Regions from separate parts of the Mesorhizobium sp. B2-4-19 genome, predicted to be linked through region 1. Evidence: predicted binding sites of a transcription regulator. Region 1 holds the regulator's gene; each other region holds the start of a gene.
The links. The regulator LexA, encoded in region 1, represses DNA repair genes until DNA is damaged. The targets are predictions, from matches to a motif close to TGTTCNNNNTGTGTTCNG.
Positions count from the first base shown of each region.

Region 1 (2,269 bases):
TGGCTGTTGCGCTTCCGCTCGACGATCGCCGATCAGCTGCGTCGGCATCATCGGTTTCTCGGCCTGGCGCCGACATTGCGGGCGGCGGCCGGCCTGAAGGACGGCTATGGCGAGGCAATGGACGCGCTGCGCGAGGCGATCGCCATCGAGCATCATACCGCGATCATGGAAGCGGCGCTCGATCGCGATGTCGAACGGGCAAAGGCGCTGATGACGGCGCATATCGGCTACACCCTACATGTCTATGTACACAGCGAAGACAACGGCGCCAACACTTACACCGCGCGCGCCGGCAGCCTGAAAGCGGTTTCCGGATGATGCTTCCGCGGCGTCCAAATCCACGCGGCCGTGCCGGCCCTGAACACACGATTGTTGGCGTTTTGGTTTCGTTTCGTTCTGCCGGAAATGGATCGATACATTGTACAATTCGGCCCCGTGGACGCCTCCCAAATGCCTGATGCCAAACCGCATTCAGGGCTAGGCCACAGGCCATTAACCGAAACGATTTCAATGCGCGTACCGGCAGGGAAATGATTGATCGCGACCCTCTGCCCCGGCCAAAAAACTTCAGACGCGTTAACAAATTCATTAAACTTTAAACAGTTGCGGAACACAACTGGAACAGATAGTGTTTGTTCTGGGTTTGTTTTTCGATTCTGATTCACCCTTCGTTCAATGCCTTGGGGGCCGCCATGCTGACACGCAAGCAACATGAACTGCTGATGTTCATTCATGAACGGCTCAAGGAAAGCGGCATTCCGCCGTCCTTCGACGAGATGAAGGAAGCGCTCGATCTCGCCTCCAAGTCGGGCATCCATCGCCTGATCACGGCACTGGAGGAACGCGGCTTCATCCGCCGGCTGCCCAACCGGGCGCGGGCGCTGGAAGTGCTGCGGCTGCCGGATTCGATCGCGCCCGGCCTTAACGCGGCAAAGAAATTCTCGCCAAGCGTCATCCAGGGCAGTCTCGGCCAGGGCGGTCTTGGCCGCCAAATCAAGCCGGCGCAGTCGCGCTTGCCTGCGGCCGGCAATGATGATGATGCGGTTTCCGCCGTGTCGATCCCGGTGATGGGCCGCATCGCTGCCGGTGTGCCGATCGATGCCATCCAGCACCAGACGCATTCGATCTCGGTGCCGCCGGATATGATCATGGGTGGCGAGCACTATGCGCTGGAGGTCAAGGGCGACTCGATGATCGACGCCGGCATCTTCGACGGCGACACGGTCATCATCCGCAACGCCGACACGGCGAGCCCGGGCGAGATCATCGTGGCGCTGGTGGATGAGGAGGAAGCAACCCTGAAACGGTTCCGCCGCAAGGGCGCCTCGATCGCCCTTGAAGCCGCCAATCCTGCCTACGAGACGCGCATTTTCGGGCCAGACAGGGTCAAGGTGCAAGGCAAACTTGTCGGACTGATCCGGCGCTACTGAGCAGGAACGGCCGTCTTTTCGGGTTTTTGATAGGGCGCCAGCCCCCTCGCCTCACGCGAAAATTTTCGCTGCTCGTGCCAAGGCCGATACGGCCCGTCCACCGCGAAGCTGACGGTTGGCGGACCGGTTGCCGATTGGCGGTCGAAGAACACGGCGGCACTGCCTTTGCGGGCAAGTTGCCGTTTGGTGACAACAAGAACCAGCGGATTGTGGCAGGCGTCATAGCCCGTCGCGTCATTGACGACGATCAGGTCGGCGAAACCGCAGGCTTTCCAGGTATTCTTGCGGTCTTCGACATGCGCAATGATCGCACCCGACGGGTGCCGGGCAAGACAGACGCCATCCGTGCAGTAGAACGGTGCTCCCGGCGGCAGATTGACGGCATCGGCAATGTCGAATTGCCCGTCCGCCCTGTCGAACATCTCCGGCACGACGATGGTTTCGGACACCAGCGCGCGTTTCCAATTGTCGACGGTGAACTCGCTCGGGCGAGTCCGGCTGACCGCGAGTTCTCCACCGCCGATCGGCAACGCCACCAACCGCGCATCTTCGGAAATCAGCACATCCGGGGTGCGCGTATCCGATATTGTCAGCAGGCCGGCAAGCGCGAATGGCACTGCCGCGAGCCGCAGCCAGGTCGTCGCCATCGTCGCGATGACCAGGGCGATGGTCACCAGCAGCACGGATTGCTGCGAGATCAGCCCGACCGCATCGACCGGGGAGCGTTCCGATATCCACGCCGATATGGCGATCATTGCGGTCAGGCCCTTGCCCATCACGTAAAGGAAGGGACCGTCGGCACCAAAGGGCATCGCAAGAGAACTGAGAACAGCGAAAGG
Region 1 covers NZ_VFUV01000011.1:20,963-23,231, reverse strand. The annotation lists gene FJ546_RS19050 (GntR family transcriptional regulator) at 1-318, shown strand, start outside; gene lexA (transcriptional repressor LexA) at 693-1,430, shown strand; gene FJ546_RS19040 (ComEC/Rec2 family competence protein) at 1,424-2,269, opposite strand, start outside.

Region 2 (2,269 bases), on a different contig from region 1:
GTGCTTGCCGCCGATCTTAACCGCCAGCGCTTCCGGCTTCAGCCGATAGCCTTTGCAGACGGGGCAGGGCGTCGCCGACATGAAGCGCTCGATCTCCTCGCGCATCCAGGCGGATTCGGTTTCTTTCCAGCGCCGTTCGAGATTGGGGATGACGCCTTCGAAGGTCTTGGTCGTCTTGTAGGAGCGCAGGCCGTCATCATACTGGAAGGTGACTTCGCGCTCGCCGGTGCCGCGCAGGATCGCGTCTTGGGCCTCGGCGCTCAAATCCTTGAACTTGTCGCCGAGCTTGAAGCTGTAGGCCTTGCCCAAGGCCTCGAGCGTCTGCACGTAATAGGGCGAGGTCGACTTCGCCCATGGGCTGACGGCGCCGTCGCGCAGCGAGACGTTTTCGTCGGGCACGACGAGATTGGGGTCGATGGCGCGCTGGCTGCCGAGACCGTCGCAGGTCGGGCAGGCGCCGAATGGGTTGTTGAACGAGAACAGCCGCGGCTCGATCTCGGGAATGGTGAAGCCGGAGACCGGGCAGGCGAATTTTTCCGAGAACAGGATGCGCTCATGCGTCTCGTTCTTCGACTTGTTGACCGAATCCTCGCCGGTCTGGCTGGAGTCGAGCGGTCTGTCTGCGAACTCGGCCACCGCCAGCCCCTCGGCGAGCTTCAGCGCCGTCTCGATGGAGTCGGCAAGACGCGTGGCCAGATCGCCACGCACGACGATACGGTCGACGACGACGTCGATGTCGTGCTTGTATTTTTTATCGAGCGCCGGAACATCTGATATCTCATAGAAGACACCGTCGACCTTGACGCGCTGAAAACCCTTCTTCTGCAGTTCCAGCAGTTCCTTGCGGTACTCGCCCTTGCGGCCGCGCACGATCGGCGCCAGCAGGAACAGGCGCGTGCCTTCCTCCAGCGCCAGCACCCGGTCGACCATCTGGCTGACCGTCTGGCTCTCGATCGGCAGGCCGGTGGCCGGCGAATAAGGTACACCGACACGCGCGAACAGCAGGCGCATATAGTCGTAGATCTCGGTGACGGTGCCGACCGTCGAGCGCGGGTTCTTCGAGGTGGTCTTCTGCTCGATCGAGATGGCAGGCGACAGGCCGTCGATCTGGTCGACGTCGGGCTTTTGCATCATTTCGAGGAATTGCCGGGCATAGGCCGACAGGCTCTCGACATAGCGGCGCTGGCCTTCAGCATAGATGGTGTCGAAGGCCAGCGACGATTTGCCGGAACCAGACAGGCCGGTCATGACGATCAGGCTGTCACGCGGCAGGTCGAGATCGACATTCTTCAGATTGTGTTCGCGCGCCCCGCGAATGGAAAGGAATTTATGGTCGGCCATCGCCGGTCGCCGCCTCAGATCTGGAATTCGTGGGATTGGCGGGATTGTCCCGGCCATCCCCTATGTAGGTGTTTTTGCCGCCACGTCGAGAGACGCCACAATTCCCGACAGAAGTCGTTTAACCGCCTTTCGCGCGAAGGGGCAAGCAGAAAGAACAAAGGCCGAACACGCTCCTGACAAAGCTGTGTAGAAACCTGACCTGTACGTAACCTCCCGGCGATCACAATTTTCCGTAACCGGCTATTGAAGGTTGACGTGGCCGGCTCACGGGGGCAGTCTCCGGAGGTCAGCGAAGCCGGCCGTCTTTCGATGGCCTCGCCGCCCCAAGGCGGCCTGCGAGACGCCGCAGGCATTTGCGATTTGCGCTTCGCTACGACAATGTCGCAACGGACACAGGAGCGGAGCATGACGCCACCGGACAGTTCCCAAGGGCTCCACCTCTCGTTGGAGCTGCGGCAGGCATAAGTGTCAGGGTTTAGCGTTTGCGCCACCCGACAAACCGTGACTTGCCGTATCCCCAAAATCAGAGACTGCTAGTCGGATCGTCGGCTGAACGCCGCGTAGCATCCGAAATCTAACGCCGGCAGTACACTCCCGGCAAAATATGGATTAAAGATCCAGAAAAGCCCCGTCCGTTTGCCTAAGGCACGGCGGGGCTGTTCTTTTGACGAAATGGCTGCACCGGCCCCAGCGGAGGGCTGCTCACCTCGGGGGCTTAAACCCGCCCGTGGCCATATCGACCGTGATGGTGCCGGAAATCCTGACATCGGTATCGCCGATTTTGAACGTGCCGTTGCCGTTGCTGGGGAATGCGTCGTCGGGTTCCGGCTGGGGAGCCGGCTTGGCGATGCGATAATCACCGCTCACGCCGGGCAGGGCGCCTTTCTGCGCCGGCGGTGCGCTGTCGTCGGCGAGGGCCATACCGCTC
Region 2 covers NZ_VFUV01000013.1:101,574-103,842, reverse strand. The annotation lists gene uvrA (excinuclease ABC subunit UvrA) at 1-1,341, opposite strand, end outside; gene FJ546_RS21330 (hypothetical protein) at 2,044-2,269, opposite strand, start outside.
Region 2: the regulator LexA is predicted to act here: its motif matches at 1,492-1,509, upstream of uvrA (excinuclease ABC subunit UvrA).

Region 3 (2,269 bases), on a different contig from region 1:
CCGTCGCCGCCGAACCAGGTCACCGCCCATTCGAGCGAGCCATGGCCGCCTTGCTTTTCGCTTTTTCCCGCGAAGATTTCCCGCGTCACCTGAAAGTCGTCGCCGAGCGATGCCTTGAGGTAGTCCTTAAGGCCGCCAGGGAAATGGAACTCCGCCTTGGCCGGCGTCTGGTCCTTTTCCTTGATCAGCGAGGGATCGCAGGTCCAGCGGATCTCGACGCCGCCGAACAGATAGGCTTTCGAGCGCGTCATGCGGTAGAGCCGCGCCGGTTCGAAGGCCGCGCCCTTGCCGAAGATCTGCTCGTCGGGATGGAAGCGGATTTTCGTTCCGCGCCGGTTGTGGACCTCGCCAAGCTGCTCCAGGCCGCTTACCGGAATGCCCCGCGAAAAGCGTTGGCGATAGAGCTGGCGGCCACGCGCGACCTCGACCTCGAGATGATCCGACAGCGCGTTGACCACGGAAACGCCGACGCCGTGCAGGCCGCCGGAGGTTTCATAGACCTTGGAGTCGAATTTGCCGCCCGAATGCAGCGTCGTCATGATGACTTCGAGCGCCGGCTTCTTGAATTTCGGATGCGGATCGACCGGGATGCCGCGGCCATTGTCGGTAACCGTCAGAAACCCATCGGCCGAAAGCTCGACATCGATGAAGGTGGCATGGCCGGCAACCGCCTCATCCATCGAATTGTCGATGACCTCTGCGAACAGATGGTGCATCGCCTTGTCGTCGGTGCCGCCAATATACATGCCTGGCCGGCGGCGCACCGGCTCAAGGCCTTCCAGCACTTCGATGTCGGCGGCGCTGTAGCCCTCGCTGCCGTCCCTGGTCGCGGCTGGACGCCTAGCTGCTGCCTGCACAAGCGGATCGGCCGGGCGCGCCGGTGAGCGAACCGGCTGCGGCTGCTTGTCCATGTTGCCGAAGAGATCGTTGTTGTCGTCCATGCCTGCCATAGGGTCCGGTGCTGCGAATCACCTGTCGATACTGCCACGCTTTTCAGCGCCAAGCGACGGAGGTTCCTGTTACGTTCGGGGATTTGACCCGTCTTATCCTAAAACCATTCGATAACCAAGCGGGCGGAAATAGGTCGAATGCCGCCTTTCAAGATTCCTGTTTCTTTAACAAACCCGCCTAGCGTGAGCCCCAACAAAACAAGAAACGACGGGCATCAGGGGTTTCGGCGTGAGGGGCAAGGCCATAACGATGATCGGCATCGCCGCCGTTTTCGGCGCGATCTCGATCTTTGCCGCGGATTTCTGGGTCAAGAGCCACGCCAAGGCCGATGCCGAGGAGAAGACGGCGTCGATCGCCGCTCCGGTAGCGCCCAGGATCGAATTCAAGACCATCGTGGTGGCGAAAGCGCCGCTGCGCTACGGCCAGGAACTCGACCGCGCCAAGCTGATCGAGATCCCCTGGCCGCAGGATTCGCTGCCGCAAGGCGCCTTTGCCACCATCGATGGGTTGCTCGGCGAGGGCAATCGCATCGTGCTGTCGCCGATCGAGGTCAACGAGCCGGTGCTGCTGACCAAGCTGTCGGGGCCGAACGGCCGCGCAACGCTCTCCAACATGCTGACGCCCGGAATGCGAGCGGTGACCATTCGCACTGACGAAATCGCCGGCGTCGGCGGCTTCGTCACGCCAGGCGACCGCGTTGATGTCGTGCTGACGCGCGATGCCGGCGAAATCCAGGAAGTCGCCAAGAACGCGCAGGGCGCGGCCGGTTCGACCGTCACCTCCGAGATCGTCGTTGCCGACGCCAAGGTGCTGAGTGTCGGCCAGGGTGCCGACGAGCGCCAGACGACGCCGCAGATCACGAATTCCGTGACCATCGAAGTGACGACCGAAGGCGCGCAGAAAGTGGCGCTTGCCCGCACCGTCGGCACGCTGTCGCTGTCGCTGCGCTCCGCCAGCGAAGGCGGCGAAGGCAAGAACGGCGTCACCACCATCTCGTCCTTTGGCGGATCGGTGGCGGCCAAGGCTCAGGCCGCGGCCGGCTCGCTGTTCGACGCAGTGACCAAGGAGCCGGAGAAGCCGAAATTCAAGACGGTCATCGTGACGCGCGGCACGAAGGCCGAGGAATATCAGGTTCCTGAGCGGGACCAGAAGTAAAAGCCGGTGGGGACCGGACGGGACAGGGCAATGTTGATGCGTACCCTATATCGAATGCTGGACCGATCGCGCTTTGCGCGCGCCCTGGCCGTAGCTGCTGCGCTGGTTGCCGGCGGAATGCTCGCCTTGCCCGGCCTAGCCAGGGCGGACAATGACATCGTCT
Region 3 covers NZ_VFUV01000009.1:45,525-47,793, reverse strand. The annotation lists gene parE (DNA topoisomerase IV subunit B) at 1-941, opposite strand, end outside; gene cpaB (Flp pilus assembly protein CpaB) at 1,180-2,106, shown strand; gene FJ546_RS16910 (type II and III secretion system protein family protein) at 2,137-2,269, shown strand, end outside.
Region 3: the regulator LexA is predicted to act here: its motif matches at 1,012-1,029, upstream of parE (DNA topoisomerase IV subunit B).